DNA from 2 places in the Alkalibacterium sp. s-m-28 genome. Region 1 is predicted to be linked to the other one. Evidence: riboswitches for the same ligand, from Rfam matches in the RefSeq annotation. Region 1 holds a riboswitch; the other holds the start of a gene.
What was found. A riboswitch is a leader RNA that binds a small molecule or an ion and turns the genes downstream of it on or off. The one in region 1 is predicted to bind FMN.
Positions count from the first base shown of each region.

Region 2: linked by a shared signal. The riboswitch ahead of ACYQ4S_RS05410 (ECF transporter S component) and the one ahead of ribD (bifunctional diaminohydroxyphosphoribosylaminopyrimidine deaminase/5-amino-6-(5-phosphoribosylamino)uracil reductase RibD) in region 1 are both predicted to bind FMN.

Region 1 is NZ_BAAGIQ010000038.1:1,091-11,073, reverse strand. Features, by position in the region: gene ACYQ4S_RS06785 (methionine ABC transporter ATP-binding protein) at 1-356, shown strand, start outside; gene ACYQ4S_RS06780 (methionine ABC transporter permease) at 359-1,060, shown strand; gene ACYQ4S_RS06775 (MetQ/NlpA family ABC transporter substrate-binding protein) at 1,089-1,967, shown strand; gene ACYQ4S_RS06770 (acetyl-CoA C-acetyltransferase) at 2,083-3,303, shown strand; FMN riboswitch at 3,347-3,460, shown strand; gene ribD (bifunctional diaminohydroxyphosphoribosylaminopyrimidine deaminase/5-amino-6-(5-phosphoribosylamino)uracil reductase RibD) at 3,684-4,787, shown strand; gene ACYQ4S_RS06760 (riboflavin synthase) at 4,788-5,438, shown strand; gene ACYQ4S_RS06755 (bifunctional 3,4-dihydroxy-2-butanone-4-phosphate synthase/GTP cyclohydrolase II) at 5,463-6,656, shown strand; gene ribH (6,7-dimethyl-8-ribityllumazine synthase) at 6,682-7,146, shown strand; gene ACYQ4S_RS06745 (HAD family hydrolase) at 7,143-7,808, shown strand; gene ACYQ4S_RS06740 (hypothetical protein) at 7,855-8,577, opposite strand; gene ACYQ4S_RS06735 (CorA family divalent cation transporter) at 8,766-9,671, shown strand; gene ACYQ4S_RS06730 (PspC domain-containing protein) at 9,752-9,928, shown strand.
Region 2 is NZ_BAAGIQ010000027.1:3,327-13,309, forward strand. Features, by position in the region: gene ACYQ4S_RS05370 (purine-nucleoside phosphorylase) at 1-448, shown strand, start outside; gene lysA (diaminopimelate decarboxylase) at 702-2,039, shown strand; gene ACYQ4S_RS05380 (GNAT family N-acetyltransferase) at 2,051-2,440, shown strand; gene ACYQ4S_RS05385 (segregation/condensation protein A) at 2,433-3,179, shown strand; gene scpB (SMC-Scp complex subunit ScpB) at 3,196-3,750, shown strand; gene ACYQ4S_RS05395 (pseudouridine synthase) at 3,787-4,509, shown strand; gene ACYQ4S_RS05400 (response regulator transcription factor) at 4,632-5,381, shown strand; gene ACYQ4S_RS05405 (sensor histidine kinase) at 5,387-7,198, shown strand; FMN riboswitch at 7,293-7,411, shown strand; gene ACYQ4S_RS05410 (ECF transporter S component) at 7,581-8,189, shown strand; gene ACYQ4S_RS05415 (helix-turn-helix domain-containing protein) at 8,427-9,476, shown strand; gene ACYQ4S_RS05420 (RecQ family ATP-dependent DNA helicase) at 9,473-9,983, shown strand, end outside.

The DNA of each region.
Region 1 (9,983 bases):
CGGTTCTCCAGGTATTCAGAAATCCTCAGGAAGACATTACTAAACGATTTATCCGTCAGGACAGGGAAACGGACAATAAGGAGACGCGCCAGGCGCTGACTGAACTGAAAAAAGCCTATCCGGACGGTCAAATCATTCAGCTGTTCTTCCAAGGAGACAACATCGGCTCACCAGTGATCACTCAGGTCAGCAGACAATGCGGCTGCGACATCAACATTATTCAAGGAACGATCCAGTCGACACATAACACGCCGGTAGGTACACTGATCATCCAGGTTCTAGGTGACCAGAGCAAGCAGGAACAGGCACTCGAACTGTTCAAAACCTATCCTGTCCAAGTAGAGGTGATTGAATAAAAATGTTAAATCAATTGACAATAGCAGGTATCTTGACAGAATATACCAATTTTGAAACTGTTTCATGGGACAGATTATGGACAGCAACAAAGCAAACGATTTATATGAGCGCCTTGTCAGTCATTGCCGTCTTCGTTCTCGGACTTATACTTGGTCTTATTCTATATGAAACGAGAGACAACCAGACGATCTGGTCAGTAGCCTTATACAAGTCAGTATCAGTCATGGTCAACATTTTCCGGTCGATTCCGTTTATTATCCTGATCGTTCTGCTGATTCCTTTTACACGGGTGATCGTCGGCAGCATTACAGGACCGACTGCAGGACTTCCTGCCCTTATTTTATCAGCTGCACCGTTCTATGCACGGCTGGTAGAAACGGGACTCAGAGAAGTGGATAAAGGCGTGATCGAAGCAGCGGAAGCGATGGGTGCGTCTAAATTTGAACTCATCATGAAAGTGTATATTCCGGAAAGCCTGCCTTCCATCATTGCCGGCATAACAGTTACGGCGATCAGTCTCGTCGGCTACACGGCGATGGCTGGGGTGATCGGAGCAGGTGGCTTAGGGAATCTGGCTTATCTGGAAGGCTTCCAGCGAGGTAGGGCAACCGTCACACTAGTGTCCACATTAGTAATTTTACTCATTGTTTTTGTTATCCAATTTATAGGGGACCGTTGGGTTTCTTATATTGATAAAAGATAAAAAATAGAGAATAGGGGAGAAATATATTATGAAAAAAGCAATCAGACTAGGTTTATTGAGCAGTGCATTCTTACTGGCAGCATGCGGGAATGGAAATGGCGATACAGCTGGAGACAGCCCGGATCCGGCAGAAGGCAATGGAAATGAAACAACAGAAGAGACAATTGAAGAGTCTCAGGTACTAAGAGTCGGGGCGACCAATGTGCCTCACGCAGAAATCCTGGAATTCATTCAGCCGACACTGGCAGAAGAAGGCATTGAACTGGAGATCGAAACGTATAATGACTACATTATACCGAATCTGGCTCTTTCTGATGGGGATATCGATGCCAACTACTTCCAGCACGTGCCGTATTTTGAAACACAAGTGGAAGAAAACGACTATGACTTCGCCAATGCAGGTGGGATTCATATCGAACCTCTAGGTGCATACTCAAACCGTCACGACAGCCTGGAAGATCTGCCTGAAGGGGCAACGATTCTTGCCAGCAGCAGTGTTGCCGATCACGGACGTATTCTGGGTATTCTTCAGGATGCCGGGCTGATCACAGTAGACGACTCGATCGATCTGATTGACGCATCGTTCGATGATATTGTAGAAAATGAACGAAACCTTCAGTTCGAATATGAATACGATGCAGCGCTAATGACGACATTGTACGCTCAGGATGAAGGAGATGTGTTCTTCATCAACTCAAACTTTGCAGTGGATCAAGACATCAGTCCAGTTGAAGAAGCAATCGCTTTGGAAAGCAGTTCGTCGCCGTATGCCAATATCATTGCAGTACGTTCAGAAGACGAAGACAGCGAACTGATTGCCCGTTTGGTTGAAGTGCTTAGAGCAGAAGAAACTCAGGAATTCATTCTGGATACTTGGGATGGTGCGGTTATACCAGTTGACGAATAAAAAATAAAGAGTTTAAGATTGTTCTAAAATTACTGCATATGACTTTACTTGTTCCAGCTCGTGGTCAATACTATGACTAGAAAGAATCAAAGCAGCTGACGAAAGGGAGAATGGAATGAGTAAAGTTTACATCGCAGGAGCAAAACGAACACCCATTGGATCATTTTTAGGCGCACTTAAAGATGTGTCTGCCGCTGATTTAGGCAGTTACGCAATAAAAGGTGTGCTGGAACAGAGCAAAATCAATCAGAAAGACATCGATGAAGTTGTTCTGGGAAATGTACTGCCGGCTGGACAGGGACAAGGTGTCACTCGTCAGGCAGCAATCAAGGCAGGAATTCAAGTTGACGTTCCAGCGTATTCATTGAATATGGTCTGCGGAAGTGGATTAAAATCGGTAATGAACGCTTATCTGGGAATTAAAGCCGGTGAATATCAAGCGATCATTGCAGGGGGCACAGAATCAATGAGTCAGGCACCCTACCTAATTCCAGGCAGCACCCGTAGTGGTCAGAAAATGGGCGGTTATAAAGTGGGAGACCACATGCTAGATGATGCTTTGACAGATGCTTTTGAAGGCTATCATATGGGAGTGACCGCTGAGAATATCGTTGAACGATACAACCTGACTCGAGAAGATCAGGATCACTTTGCCTACACGTCTCAAAAGAGAGCGATCGAAGCGATAGACAATGGGGCCTTCAATAATGAAATCATTCCAGTGGAGACTAAAGTCCGTAGAGAAACGGTTATTGTCGACACGGACGAATACCCCAATCGTAATACGACAGAAGAAAAACTGAACAGCCTAAGACCGGCTTTCAAAAAAGACGGGTCCGTTACAGCCGGAAATGCCTCCGGAATCAATGACGGGGCCAGCGCAACTCTGATCGTTGGGGAAGACTACCTGACTGAAAATAATCTGACTCCCCTCGTTGAAATCGTCGGGATAGGTCAGGGAGGCGTCGATCCTTCAGTTATGGGTCTAGGACCAACTCCAGCTATCAAGCAGGCAGTCAAGCGTGCGGAAATAAGTTTTGAGGACATCGATGTATTCGAGTTGAATGAAGCATTCGCCAGTCAGAGTCTGGGTGTTATAAAAGAAATATCGGATGAATTTGGAGTAGACAAAGACTATATGCTTGAGCGGACAAACCTAAATGGAGGAGCTGTTGCGCTTGGTCATCCAGTTGGTGCCAGTGGTAACCGGATTCTGGTCACACTTGTCCATCTGATGAAGCAGCGTGGACTGACATACGGTCTGGCGTCATTATGCATCGGCGGAGGCATGGGAGTAGCTGTTCTGGTTAAAAATGCAGATAATAAATATTCATAGTTGACACAGTTATATTTTCCATATATGATTTATTTAACAAGTAAATAGTCTTCAGGGCAGGGTGTAAGTCCCTACCGGTGGTAAAGCCCACGAGCCGCAAGGCAGATTCGGTTAGATTCCGAAGCCGACAGTATAGTCTGGATGAAAGAAGACACGTATATGCACAATTGGACTTTCAAGAGGACAACTAGGCCTTTTCAAAGTGCAGATTGAGATGACCTTTCAAACCCTGGAATAGTTTATTCCAGGGTTTTTCTTTATATAGGTCCAGCTGCCAGTCTGACTGGCGTACTCTCTTGTTCTGTTATGTGCATAACTGGTCAAAATTCTTCAAGCCCTGAATCTTAATTGATTCGGGGCTTTTTTAATGAGGTGAAAAAGTGACAACGGACGAAACCTATATGAAAAGGGCATTATATTTAGCAGCGCAAGCGAAGGGTCACACGTCTCCTAATCCTATGGTAGGGGCTGTCATAGTGAAAGACGGGCGAATCATAGGAGAAGGGTATCATCATCAAGCTGGAGAACCGCATGCAGAAGTCAATGCGATCAACTCTGCGAATGAACCAGTAGAAGGGGCAACGATATATGTCACGCTTGAACCGTGTTCTCATTATGGCCGCACGCCGCCATGTTCGGATCTGATTATCGACAAAAAGCTGAAGAGAGTAGTTGTAGCCGCACTTGATCCGAACCCGGTCGTTTCTGGAAACGGCATTGAGCGTATAAGAAATGCAGGAATTGAAGTGGTGACAGGCGTTCTTGAAGAAGAAAGCAGAAAGTTGAACGAAGTGTTCAACTATTTTATTACTACTAGAAGTCCCTTTGTCGTAATGAAATACGCAATGACACTGGATGGAAAAATAGCTACAGAAACCGGGGAGTCGAAATGGATCTCGTCTGATGCATCAAGAAATCATGCGCATCATTTAAGAGGGCATCTCAGCGGAATAATGGTTGGAATAGGAACGGTCCTGAAAGATGACCCCCGATTGACCTGTCGGGTTGATGGACTGCCTCAGCCAGTGCGTATTATTATGGACAGTCAATTGAAAATCCCTATGGACGCAAGAGTCCTGACTGAGCAGGATAAAGCAAAGACATTGATACTGACGACCGAACAGGCACCTTCGGCAAAAAAAGAGGCGCTTGAAAGTAGAGGCGTGACGGTAAAAATTGTTGGAGAATCTGACGGACATGTCGATTTGGAAGAAGCCATGCGGATCATCGGGGAATACGGCGTAGACAGCCTTCTGCTTGAAGGGGGAGGAACGCTCAATGCAGCTGCGTTGAAAGCTGGAATCGTGCACAAACTGTCTGTTTATATTGCACCTAAACTCCTTGGTGGAGCAGAAGCGATATCTCCAGTCATTGGACACGGGGTCCAACAGATGTCCGATGCTTATAAACTGAAATCTGTTGAAATAACCAGAATTGAAGATGATTTGCATATTGAAGCTTATATAGATAGGAGTGAAAATTAAATGTTTACAGGAATTGTTGAAGAAATAGGAGAAATCAAAAGCATTAAAAAAGGTGCTAAATCAAGCGAATTGACCATTAAAGCAGAGAAGGTTCTGGAAGATGCAGCCATAGGAGACAGCATATTGACTAATGGGGTGTGCCTGACGATCACTACTTTCGATAAAACGTTTTTCACAGCTGATGTCATGTCAGAAACCTTGGATAGAACGACTTTGGGAACACTGACTTCCGGTAGCCGTATCAATCTTGAGCGAGCGCTGACGCTTCAGACCAGACTAGGTGGCCATATGGTCAGCGGACACATCGACGGAACAGGAGTCATTACTCATTTCAGAAAAGACGATAATGCGGTCTGGGTCACAGTCAATGCCTCCAAGAACCTGCTGAAATACATTATCGAAAAGGGATCCATAGCAATCGACGGCATCAGTCTGACGGTCGCAGCTGTATCAGATAATGACTTTCAAGTATCGATCATCCCGCATACGTCTGAGCAAACCACATTGCTGAGCCATTCAATCGGCGACAAGGTCAATCTCGAATGTGACATGATCGGAAAATATGTAGAAAAGCTAATGGGCCTGGCTCCAAAGAGCGAGACAAAGTTAAAGCTAAGTCAAGACTTTTTGCAGACTAATGGGTTTGTATAGATAGAAAGAAACAGGAGTGAGGGCATGTTCAATAAAGTTGAAGAATTACTGGAAGATCTGAAACAAGGGAAAAACGTCATTATCGTAGATGATGAAGACAGGGAAAACGAGGGAGACATCGTCTGTGCAGCAGAATTCGCGACTGCTGAAAATGTCAACTTTATGGCCAAGTATGCCAGAGGACTGATCTGTATTCCTATGACTAAGGAGTATACGAAGAAGCTGGGTCTGTCTCAAATGAGTCTATACAATACGGATGATCACACGACAGCCTTTACAGTATCCATCGATCATGTAGATACCACTACAGGAATATCAGCCGGCGAACGTTCGCTGACAGCTATGAAAACGGTGGATGAAGACAGCCGTCCTGAAGACTTCAAGCGTCCGGGACATATGTTTCCACTTGAAGCGGTTGACGGAGGTGTGCTGGCAAGAAATGGCCATACGGAAGCCACTGTAGATCTGATGAGACTCGCCGGTCTGAAACCGGTCGGTTTATGCTGTGAAATCATGAACGATGACGGGAGCATGGCTAGACGTGATGATCTTGTGGCTTTTGCAGAAGAACACGATATGAAAATGGCAACGATAAGTGAACTGATCGAATACCGGAAAGCCAATGAACAGGTTATTTTTCGGGAATCAAAAGCCAAGCTGCCAACAAAGTTCGGTGAATTCGATATTTATGCGTATGAACATAAATTTACCGGTGAACATCATGTCGCGCTTGTCAAAGGAGATGCATCAGATGGGGAACCTGTTCTCTGTCGCATCCATTCGGAATGTCTGACTGGGGATGTGTTCGGATCTAAAAAATGTGACTGCGGTCAGCAGCTCGATTCTGCCATGGAAAAAATTGCAGAAGAAGGCAGAGGCGTGCTTCTATACATGAGACAGGAAGGCCGCGGGATCGGACTGGTCAACAAGATCAAAGCGTATGCGCTGCAGGATCAGGGGCACGATACCATTCAGGCCAATGTTCTGCTCGGCTTCCCGATAGATGCCAGGGAGTACTACGAATGCAAGCAGATATTTGATGATCTTGGTGTCAGCAGACTTAATCTGATGACCAACAACCCCCTCAAGATATCAAGTCTGGATCAGTACGGGCTGAAAGTCGAAAAGCGGGTACCGATACAGATGACGCTCTTCGATGAAGACAAGGAGTATCTGCGCACGAAAAAAGAAAAAATGGGACACTATTTAGAATATTAAAAAATGAATTTGGAGGAACAGAATTATGAATAAGATTGAAGGACAGTTAATTGCACAGGATTTAAAAATTGGAATCGTCGTGGGACGCTTCAATGACTTTATCGGGTCAAGACTGCTTGATGGGGCTGTAGATGCATTAGTCAGACACGGAATGGAAGAGTCGGATATCGACGTTGCCTGGGTACCTGGAGCATATGAAATCCCATTAGTAGCTAAAACAATGGCGGCATCCGGAAAGTATGATGCAGTGGTTACTCTTGGTGCAGTGATCAGAGGAGCTACCTCTCACTACGACCATGTCTGTGGAGAAGTATCCAAGGGAGTGGCTTCAGCATCAGACACTACAGGTGTACCTGTCATGTTCGGCGTGCTGACAGTCGATACAATCGAACAGGCTATTGAACGTGCCGGAACAAAAGCTGGTAACAAGGGTGGAGAAGTAGCCGTTGGAGCAATCGAAATGGCCAACCTTATGAAAAAATTGAAATGAAGAATGAATTGAGTCACGTCAGAACAATCATTTTTGATTATGACGGTACGCTTCATGACAGCAGTAAAATATACATCCCCGCGTTTAAACGCGCATACAATTATCTTGTGAAGAATAACAAAGCAGAAGAAAAAAACTGGTCAGATGAAGAAATTACCCAGTGGCTGGGCTACAGCAAGCAGGAAATGTGGGAGCTGTTCATGCCCGACCTCGATCCTAGTTTTCGTCAGGATGCATCTGGACTTATCGGTAAAACGATGCTTGAAATGATTCAGAGGAATGAAGCTAGATGGTATGCAGGCGCTGTTGACACTCTGCAGTATCTCAAAGATCAGGGATATACTCTGATCTTCTTAAGTAACTGCTCAATCAGTTACATGGAGATGCATGCCGAACAGTTTAGACTGAAAGGCTACTTTAAGAGACTGTACTGTACGGAACAGTTCAACTTCAGGAAATCAAAGAAAGAGATCGTTAAACTGCTGAAACAGGACTTTGAAGGAGATATTGTTGTAATAGGCGACCGATTCCAGGATATCGAAACGGCTGAACTTGAAGGAGTCTACGCTATAGGATGCACCTATGGCTTCGGAAAACATAAGGAACTCGAAGGAGCAGATTTGCTCATCTCCGATATAGGTGAACTTAGAAACTATTTATAATAAACGAAGTGATGCTCGGTCTCTTTCAGACGGCCGCATCACTTTTTTATATGAATATAAACAGGAAACCGGCTGAAATTACCCCCGTCAGAAAGCCTTCTAGATTTCCTTCTCTTTCAGACGGAAGCTCATGCTTGATGACATTCAGTGTCATCGCGCCCGCTACAAAAGCTTCAACACTTCCGAATATATACTCTGGAAAATCAGAAAATAGCCCGATTCCGAACCCGACAATGATAGCCAGAGAAAGAATATGCCGTCCGTACTGATCATATACTGATTCATGGTGACGTCTGAGCCCCCAGTCATTCGTCACAAAATGAAGAGCAAAAGCAATAAAGAATACAACTAATGTGGCATCCGGTTCTCGCCTGTCTGTCAGAAGGTAGCCGATCATGGCATTGTATAAAGAAAAGAAGGCAATGTGGGCCCAGAACAGGCGGGATTCGATCAAGTTGGGATTGGTCTGTTCTTTAGTTTCATAAGCGCGTGCAATCAGACGGTCCATCGCATAAAAAACGGATAGACCAAGCAAGGCAATGATATATAAGGCATAGTGCAGCAAGTGTCCTTCCAGCCAGTGTATTTCCTGTTCAGCTAATTCCTGGGTGTGTGCAACTTGGGGCCACAGGTGGATAAAGACATAGGCTATTCCCACTCCAGCAGAAAACGAAATGAATCGTCTTAATAAAGCTTTCGGTAAAGATATGTATATAGATAGGAAATGAATCAGCACGAAGCTGACAGCCAAAATTAAAGGTATCCACATAATCAGTTGAGCTGCTTGAGACAGCTGTCCTCTCTTTCTTCCAGTCTATCTTTATGTAATACTCAAAGTGTACACTATTCGTCTTATATTTTCAGTACGGAACACTAAAATATAAGACGGTCGTTAATAGAGATTAAAGTCAATTTAGAGTATGATTGACTTAGGACAATTGAGGAAGCAGGTGTGACATGATCAGTAAAGGTAATACGGAAAGGACGGACTCTATTACTGAATGGGTGCTGGTAACTGATCCTGTAAGAGACGATGTGAAAAAAGAGACCGATAAATTTTCAGCAGATTTGGATATTTCCTCTCTCTTGGAAGATAGGACAGTGTCCTACTATAGTTGCCTGAAGGATCATTACGGGCAACGTGTGTCTGTACTGCACCTCCCTGTTTTTAATGATCTGCAAAGTAATCATCTTGCAGATACATCCACAACACTTACGTTCATTTTTTCAATGGCATCTGTTTTAGTCGTACTGAACGGGTATTCAGACGAAGGGTTGCTTGATAAGCTCAATTCAGACCGATCGCCTCATCAGGTAATGATGGATCTGATAGTTAGTATGTATATTGCGGTGGACAATCGAATGGACCGATTAAGCCAGAACATCCGTGAGGCGAAGTCGGAAACTGTAGAAAAAGCCAATAGAGAAGTGCTGTTGAGTCTGGCTGATATCGAACAGGAAATGGTTATCTTTTCTAAACGGCTTGAAGATTATGGTGAAACCTTTCATCAGTGGTTATCAGATTCAACGATAGAGAGAACATGTACTCACCAAGAGAGAGAAAACGTGAGACTTCTTATACGTAAAAGTCTCTTCAACAGTCAGCTATATAAAGAACTGATTGAATCCACAAGTGGACTTCTCTCGGACAGCATCGATAACCGATTGAACAGCATCATGGAATTTCTTGAATCAATCGCCCTGGTCATATCCATTCCGACCCTTATTTTCAGCTTGTTCGGGATGAATACCGGGGGATTGGTCGGCCGGCAGTCCCCATTTGGAACGATTGTTGTTATCCTGATATCAGTCCTTCTTGGAGCAGCCGTGGCAATTTATCTGAGAAGGAAAAAATACTTGTGAAGTATTATACTCATGCTTGAGATTACTGATTAATTGGAGTAAAGTGAAGGAAGAGATAATTAATTGAGGAGGAATAGACTATGAACGGCAATAAATTAAGAAAGTCTTCAGATGATCGAGTTATTTCAGGCGTATGTGGAGGAATTGCAGAGTTTTTCGGTATTTCGTCACTGGCTGTCAGACTGATTTTCCTGATCCTTCCATCAAACCTGCTTCTGTACATCATTCTGGCCATGATCATGCCTGAAGATTACTAAAAAGGCATTACAGAAATGCTCATGTACACAGAAACGTTTAGCTGACCTGGGAACT
Region 2 (9,983 bases), on a different contig from region 1:
GGGTGACCTGATGATCATTACTGATCATATTAATATGACTGGTGACAATCCGCTTCTAGGACCAAATGATGCAACATTCGGTCCTCGATTCACTGATATGAGCCAGGCTTACGATAGAGACTATCAGGAAACAATCGAAAAAGTAGCTAAGGAAAATGATATTGCTATTCAGAAAGGTGTTTATCTTGGTCTGACAGGACCGACTTATGAAACGCCAGCGGAAGTCAGAATGATCCGCGTTCTTGGTGGAGATGCAGTGGGCATGTCAACTGTTCCGGAAGTAATTGTCGCAAGACATGCTGGATTGAGAGTCGCCGGCATCTCATGTATTACAAACTACGCTGCAGGGATGCAGGAATCATTGAACCATGACGAGGTCGTTGAAGTGACGACGCGCGTCAGAGATTCATTCAAGACACTGGTCAAACGTGTTATTGCTGAACTGTAAACAGATCTGAACCTATAAAGAAGATAAAGGAAAGGAGTTCTTAGAAATAACTAAGGACTCCTTTCCTCATATTCTGAAAAAGGGGTCTAAGAGGCAACGCCCATGACCAGCATGTGTGTATAAGTGCATATTCTGTACTTTTTTTTAAGGAAGTTTGATTTTTCAGCCATATGTAGGTATGATATTCTTGGATGTTTTTTGAACTGAAAAACAGAGCAATCAGGATTCAGACTAAATAGAAATGTGGGATAGAATGACTAATGTTTCAAATGAAAGCAGACTGATGGAGAATATGACCGTCACTAATGATAATCATCTTGAAATCAGTGGGGTTGACTCAGTAGAACTGGCTGAAACATACGGTACGCCTTTATATGTCTATGACATCAGCCTTGTTAAAAAGAAAATCAAAGCATTTAAAGATGCTTTCAAAGCTTATGAAAACAAAAGCCAAGTGGCTTATGCGAGTAAAGCATTTTCGTCCCTTGCATTATATGAGATTCTTGCCCAAGAAGATGTCTCGCTTGATGTCGTCTCTGGAGGAGAATTGTTTCTGGCAATCAAAGCAGACTTTCCTGCAGAAAGAATTCATTTCCATGGCAACAATAAGTCATGGCAGGAGCTGAGGGAAGCCATCGATTATAATATCGGCTGTATCGTTGTAGATAATTTCGTCGAGTTATCTATGCTGAAAGAACTGACTGAGAACAAGAAAAAGCAGATGGACGTACTCATCCGGGTCACACCGGGCGTGGCTGCTCACACCCATGATTACATTACCACCGGACAGGAAGACTCTAAATTCGGGTTTGACTTGTCTTCGGATCAGGCCGAACAGGCAATCAGAGAGCTTCAGGATTCCCCTTATTTGACCGTTATCGGTCTGCATGCTCATATAGGCTCACAGATCTTTGAAGTAGACGGGTATCAGGCAGTTATTGCAAAACTGATGGACAAAGCAAAAGAATGGGAAAATAAATATGATTTTACTCTCTCGGTATTAAATACCGGAGGGGGATTCGGTATCCGTTACACCCAGGAAGATGCGCCGCTGCCACTATCCACTTATGCTGATGCAATCATTGCAGCTGTCAGAGATCAGTCACAGAAGCTGGAAATGGACCTGCCTGAGATCTGGATCGAACCGGGTAGAAGTATTGTCGGAGAAGCGGGGACATCTTTATATACGATCGGTACTGAGAAATCAATTCCTGGTATTAGAAAGTACATCTCTGTAGACGGAGGTATGGCTGATAATATTCGTCCTGCTTTGTATCAGGCAAAATACACGGGAGTTCTAGCCAATAAAGTGAATGGTGAAAAAACAGAAGAAGTATCTGTCGCAGGTAAAGCTTGTGAAAGCGGAGATATGCTTATCTGGGATCTTTCCATTACAAAACCCGCTCAGGATGATATACTGGCTGTATTCAGTACAGGAGCGTACGGCTATTCAATGGCCAGTAACTACAACCGGTTACCGAGACCAGCAGTCGTCTTCGTCGAAGAAGGCAGACATGCGCTGGCAGTTAAACGAGAAACTTATACTGATTTTCTTAACCTGGAAGTCAGCACACAACAGTTTGAGGGATAGGAGGGCGAAAGATGCTCATTAAATATAAATCAGACTACCAGAAAATAACGATGGGACTGCTTTCCTATGTACCTGATCTAAAAGATACTACTCGACTCACAAATGAGATGCAGTGGTACGAACAGGAAGAAAACAGACAGCTTTACCTATGGAAAAGTCAGGAAACAGGTGATCTGGCAGGAGTGATCGGTATTGAAGATGAAGAGGAAATTGTTCTTCTCAGACACATTGCAATCAATCCGTCTTATCGAGAAGAAGGCATGGCGTTTCGAATGCTGACAGCTCTGTCAAGGATCTGTTCACCTAAGAAGATTGTCGGCACACTGGAAACTGCCCCACTCGTGACAAAGTGGAAAAAGAAGCCGATAGAGATGAGTAAAGCAGGGACAGCATATGAGTGAAAAATGGAAAGTCAATCTTGATGTCTTTGAAGGGCCTCTGGATTTACTGCTGCATCTCATAAATAAATATGAGATCGATATTTATGATATACCGATAAAAGAAATAACCGATCAGTACTTGAATTATCTCCACGCAATGCAGATGCTGCAGCTCGACATTGCTGGAGACTATTTAGTAATGGCTGCCACCCTGATGTCGATCAAGAGTCAGCTTCTCCTTCCTCGTAATGATGAGTGGGAAGAAGAAGGCGAACTGTTCGATGTTGAAGAAGACTCTATTGAAAAGCTGCAAGAGCGCCTTCTTGAATATCGCAGAATTAAGTACGCCTCTTCACAACTGTCTGAACGTAGGGATGACAGGGAGCAGTATTATTTAAAAGATCATTCAGATCTTACACATTTTCAGCAGTCCATTCCGTTGAGCCCCAATGAACTGTCACTGGGCGACCTTGTGGGTGTCTTTGGTGAAATGATCAGAAAAAAACAGTGGATGGAGCCTGGGCCGACCACTATTGATCTTGAAGAAATTACGATCAGTGATAAGATAGAATGGCTTGAGAAAAAGTTATCGGAGAACAGACAGAAAATATTATTCATAGACCTGTTCACCGTGCCGACAAAAAAGGAATTCGTCGTCACTTTCTTAGCTGTTCTTGAAATGATAAAAGAAAACAGATTGTTTATTGAACAGAAAGAGTGTTTCGGAGAAATATATCTTAGTTCAGCAGTGGGTCAATGAAAGGAAGCGACAGGCGATGAATGAATTAGGTACATTAGAGGCATTGCTGTTTGTGGCAGGTGAACAAGGAGTTACGTTAAATGAACTGGCTCAGCTAACAAAATCGACGATGGACCATACAAAGGTCTGTCTGACTAAGCTGAAAGAGAAATATGAAGGCGATGATACAAGCGGACTGACCCTTCTCGAAACAGCAGATAGTTTCAAGCTTGCAACAAAAAAAGTATACTCACCAGCAATTCAAGTATATGCTCAGTCGCCATTGAGCAAGAAACTGAGTAAAGCCTCTGTTGAGACATTAGCGGTAATTGCTTATAAGCAGCCGATCACACGAATGGAAATCGAAGAAATTAGAGGAGTTCAGCTGTCGTCCAGTCTTCAGAAATTGAAGCTCCGTGATCTTATTCAGGAAATTGGAAGACTTGATGCTCCCGGTAAACCTGTACTTTACGGTACGACTGACTATTTTCTCGATTATTTCGGCTTGAACGATTTAACAGAATTACCTGAACTAGAACTGGAAGAAGAATTGACTAATCAGAGTTTATTTGAAGAGTCAGCTGATTTTTAGTTATAGTCTGATACTAGAGATGGAGGAGAAACGTTTATGGAACGTTTACAGAAAGTCATGGCTCACGCAGGTGTAGCTTCTAGAAGAGCGTCTGAAAAGATGATAAAAGAGGGCAGAGTCAAGGTGAATGGTGCAGTAGTGAAAGAAATGGGGATTAATGTAAAAAAGACTGATCTGATTGAAGTGGACAGTGTCCCTATTGTACAGGAACAGAAGTACTATTTTCTTTTAAATAAGCCTAGGGGTGTAATCTCGAGCGCAGATGATCCTAAAGGAAGAAAAACAGTTGTTGATCTGCTTTCCGGGGTTGAACAGCGCATCTATCCTGTAGGTCGTCTGGATTATGATACAACTGGTGTGATTATCTTGACCAATGATGGTGAATTGACAAATCAGTTGACTCACCCTAAATTTGGCGTGGAAAAAACATATATTGCTAAAGTCACTGGTCTGATCGATAAAAAATCTGTAATCAGACTAGAAAAAGGCGTAGTGATCGATGGATACAAGACACGACCGGCTAAAGCGCGAATTATTGATGTGGATTCTAAAAAAAATACTAGTCTTGTGGAACTGACGATTCATGAGGGGAAAAACCATCAGGTTAAAAAGATGCTTAAAAGTGTCGGCTTTCCAGTCGAGAAACTGAATCGTGATAAATACGGCTTCCTGACTGCTGAAGGGCTTCAATCAGGTGAATGGAGAGAACTTAAACAGTTCGAGGTCAATAAACTCAAGCAGCTTGTCGAAGAGTCCTAACCCACCGGATCACAGGCGAAATGATTGGAAGTATCATTGTTCTTCATTTATAATGATAGACAAGAGATCAACAGCGATCGATAAGTGAACGAACCCACTATTATTTAGAGGAGTGTCTTAAAGTGACCGAAGAGACTAGTCAAGGGAATGCTAAAAAGTTATTAGTTGTAGATGATGAAGATAGAATCAGACGTTTACTGAAAATGTATCTTGAAAAAGCTGATTACGATATTGATGAAGCTGAAAACGGCAGGATTGCTCTGGACCTCGCACTGGAAAATGAATATGACCTGATTCTGCTCGATGTCATGATGCCTGAGATGGACGGGATTCAGGTAGCTGAAGAAATCCGAAAAGAAAAAGAGACACCTATCATGATGCTTACGGCAAAAGGGGAAGAGCTAAACCGGATACAAGGGTTTGAAGTAGGAGCAGACGATTATATCGTTAAACCTTTCAGTCCAAGAGAAATCGTTTTACGTGTAGCAGCGATCATTAAGCGGACAAAATCAAGCGCAGGTGGAACAGATGCTGCAGGAGATGTTTCAGATACCCTCAAGCTTCCTCATCTTGAAATCGACAACGATTCCCGACGTGTTACTGCGGACGGGAAAACTGTCAATCTGACTCCGAAGGAATATGATTTGCTTCATTACCTCATGTCAGCACCTGATCAGATTTTTGGCAGAGAGCAGCTTTTAAGAGAAGTGTGGAAATATGAATTTTTCGGGGACTTGAGAACAGTTGATACCCATGTTAAACGTTTGAGAGAAAAGCTCAAAAAAGAATCTGATGTGGCAGCGAAAATGATCGAGACAGTCTGGGGACTAGGATATAAGCTGAATTCTTATCCTCATGAAGAAGAGGAGTAGACAGCATGAAAATCAATGTAGTTGCAATCAGGATATGGCTTATCACCTTTGGTATCACTCTATTTTCTTTTATTGCTACTACAGTGTTTTACGGTGTATTTTATTCCCAGCAGATTAAAGAAAACTTCATGAATGACTTTGAAGAAATTATTATAAATGTGGAACGCTTAGCTATTGCGGATCCACATTTTTTAATAGATAACATTGAGTCTATTAATAATCTCCATTCGAGTATTCATTTCGCTCTGGCTTCTGAAACGTTCGATTCTCCAGCTGGTGAAGCATGGGTCTACTCTTTTCCAGCGGATGTCCTTGATACAATGGAAAATAAACCGGATATCATCCAGAACTTTCAGCCCCAGGAGGAACATGTGAATATACGCTCAGATCAGGATAATGAAGTGAGTTATAACATTCCTTTTGTGTTTCGTATCCAGCCGACATCTACAGAAGAAGAGGAACTCATCCTATACTCGTATGCGGATCTATTTTTTCTTATCTCAATTGAGAGACAGATGACCTGGGTCATTACTGGTTTGACTATCCTTCACCTGCTTATTGCAGCTTATTATTACATGTATCTCAAAAAAAATGTGTCCGAACCAATAAATGCGATGACGAATATAGCATTTGACTTTGCAAGAGACGATTTTAGTCATCAGCTTCCGATTTCTGGGCGAGATGATTTGTCTGAACTGGCTATGGCAATGAATAAAATGGGTCATTCACTTGAAACGAACAGGACAGTGGTTAAGCAGGAAAAAGAACTGCTTGCTCATATATTGGAAAACATCGAAACAGGTATTCTTTATTATGATTCAGAACTGACCCTCCTGCTGTCCAACCCGGTCGGGGACTTATTTCTTACCCAATATCAAATCGAAAAATCTGCATTTTCACATGATGAAGAGTTTATCGATCTGGGGGACCAGCTGCGGGAAGTGGTTACACATAAGAAAATCAGAGAGTTTTCAATCGAAATGGAAGAATCTTATCACGATGTAACGATTCTCCCTCTAGTAGATGATTTTACTGAAGACTTAAGAGGTATTCTTGTTTCAACTAATGATCAGACGAAGAAACATCGACTTGATAAAATGAGAGTCGACTTTATCAATAATATCTCTCATGAATTGAGAACCCCTCTGGTCATGGTTCAGGGTTACAGTGAAGCGATACTCGACGACGTTGCGGAAAGCACTGAAGAGAAAAAAGAGATGGCGGCGATCATTCGTGATGAATCACAGAGAATGAACCGTATGGTAAATGAGATGCTTGATTTGTCACGTATGGAAGCAGGTTATATCGAGCTTCAGAAAACTGATGTGAACCTTAACAGTTACTTGAGAAGCCTGCTTTTCCGTTTTGATAAAATGGCGAATGAATCCGAAGTCTCGCTTCAGCTTGACATGCCTAAAGAAGACGTTCATCTCGTCATGGATAAAGATAAGATGGATCAGGTGTTTGTCAATTTAATAAATAATGCGATCAGACACACAAGTATGACTGATAAGTCTGAAAAAGTCGTGACGCTACAGCTATACAATGAGCAGGACTTGAACGAAGTAGTTATGGTCGTGAAAGATACTGGGACTGGAATACCGGAAGAAGATGTTCCGTATATCTTCGACCGATTCTTCAAAGCAGATAAATCCCGAAATAATTACTCATTCAATGCAAATGGTACAGGCATTGGACTGTCATTAGTTAAGAACATCGTAGAAGCACATGAAGGGTATATAGAAGTCGAATCAACATTAGGAAAAGGGGCGTCGTTCCTTATTCATCTTCCGATCGAAACTGGGGAAAGTGAATAATGTCAATAGTTTTAGTGTCCTGTGTAATGTTGAGCAAGAGCGCTTGACTTCATCGATTATACTCAGTATAATAATATCAGAAATAAATATAACGATTCATCTTCAGGGGCAGGGTGTAAATCCCGACCGGTGGTAAAGTCCACGAGCGATCAGTGATTGCTGAACTGGTGTAATTCCAGTACCGACAGTATAGTCTGGATAAAGAAGATGGAGCTTTCTGACTGAAAATAAATTCTGTCTTTTTGCTCTGTTAGTGACCTGAGGTGGGGAACTGGCAGAGTTTTTTGTCTTTCCTGCTTCAAGTATCAGACAAGCAGAGGCCAGAACACTCTCATCATTAAGTTCACCCTAAGCAGGATGGATCCTTTCAGGAGGATTTATTATGACAAATAACAAAACAAAACGACTGGTAGGCATTGCTATGCTGGCATCCCTTGCATGGGTCATATCCATGATTTCATTCCCAATACTGCCCGGATCACCATTCCTGAAAATAGATTTCAGTGATCTTGCGGTGCTCTTCGGAATGTATGTCTACGGACCACTGGCTGGTGTTGCTATTGCATTCATTCGCTCACTCCTGTCGTACGCTCAAAAGGGCGGAGAAATGGGATTTCCGATTGGAGATACAGCAGCTTTTATTGCAACATTATCTTATACATTTCCGCTGTACTTGATTATCGCAAAAAAAGGAACTGCCTTGAAATTTAAACTTCTTGCTGGCGGTGCTGCTAGTGTTTCTTTGACTGCAACTATGGCTTTAGCAAACTGGCTGTTTATTGCACCTGCCTATATGGCAGTAATGGGTTTCAGTGTCGGACCAATGAGAACTTATCTGCTGTTTGCTATTGTGCCTTTCAATATGATTAAAGGTCCTATAGTAGCAGTACTGTTCTTTATTGCCTTTTCGAAACTTAAACCTTGGCTTGATAAGACTAGAAAGAAAATTAATCGTAAGAAGCAGACACAGGTTACTGTATCTCAATCTTAAGAAGACACATTAAGTATCGTTGTATATGAACACTTCAGTCTGCAGAAATTTGTATGGATCATGACAGGGTCACTCCTGTAATGCTTCTGTTCAAGTCTCTGCAGGCCTTTTACATGTTCAGTTCACAGGCGACGTTTCCTTCTGCAAAATTACATGACATAATAAAGAACTTAAATTATTTGCTTGTATAGTGTATTGTAGAGGTGGAGAAACTAATATGAATACAGTGGGTGACGTATGACACAAAGGTTTGAATTGAACTACATCAATTACTTGTTTTCTCAGGAAACAGCTGTTTCAATCAGACAGCTGGAATTGATCGCAGAAGGAAAGCGGACGCCTTCCACCCTATTTACTGCTGAGAAGAATCAGCTCCAATCTCTTTTTCTTTCTCCATTGTCACTATCTACAGCACAATGGACAGACAGGATGTATAAACTGTCAGCTCTGGGCTGGCTCTCAGAAAAAGAAGGACGATACCAGGCGACTACCAAAGGTCAGCAGGCTAAACAAGCATTCATTTCAGAGTATACAATGCTGGACTGCAGGCTGGATATGTCCAGTTCGCTGACACGTAAAGAATTCTGGCATTCGTTCATATTTGTCAGCCAGATCTTATCTGAGTTCAGTTATGGTAACAAGGAATATATGCCTTATATCAGTAACAGAATCAGTCAGAACCGCATAAAAAAATGGTTAGCAGAACAAGGTTTTCCTCAGAGATCCTTGTCTGTAAAATGGTCGGAAGAGATTAAGGTGTTTCTCGAGACCTTGCCAGATGTATATCCTTCATTTATGGTAGATCAGATGATCGGTCATAACTATGAAGGGATGACTAAAAGACAGACAGCTCAGAAATATGATATGACACCTTTAGAAGTCCTGATCACTACAGAGATTCTCATGGCCAGATTAGACCAGTCTCTTGATGAATCGGTCCTGTTGAAATCTTTGTGGGAGAGTGTTCACAAGTCCTGTCATTATGGACTCAGTGCTAGTGCCTATAGAAGTCTGACACTTTTAATGAATGGAAGTACGATTCATAAAACAGCAGCCCTGCGTAAAGTAAAAGAGAATACGATAAAAGAACATGTTCTTGAAGCAGTGCTGATGACTCGGTATGAAGGGTACGAATCATTAATTCCAGAGCGTGTTCGAGATCGACTGAAAGAACTTTTTAAAAACAATCCGTCTCTAACCTATGCTCAGGCACAACAGGAGATTCAACAGCTTGAGTTTTTCTGGTATCGATTAATTGAAATCGAAAGGATCCGTGGATTTTTATGATAAATGACAGGAGTAATCAGGCTAAAAAACTTTTAAATGACAAATTTGGATTTGATAAGTTTCGCCCTGGACAGGAAGAAGCGATAAGCAGTGTTCTTGCAGAGAGGCATGCACTTGTCATGCTGCCGACAGGCACGGGGAAAACGCTCTGTTATCAGCTTCCATCATACATTCTTGGCGGATCGACTGTCATCATCTCGCCACTGCTTTCACTTATGGAAGATCAGGTGGAAAAAATGAAAAGCAGCGGTGAAAAGTCGGTAGTTGCACTGAACAGTTTTCTTTCCTATACGGAAAAGCAGGATATTCTTCGGAATTTATCAGCATATAAATTTATATTCGTGTCTCCCGAAATGCTTCAGCAGCGAGGGATGATCGATCAGCTCAAAAAAATCGATCTTGCTCTTCTTGTCGTTGATGAAGCTCACTGCATTTCTCAGTGGGGAATGGATTTCAGAGCAGACTATCTTAAGTTGGGCAAAGTAAGGCATGAACTGAACAATCCAT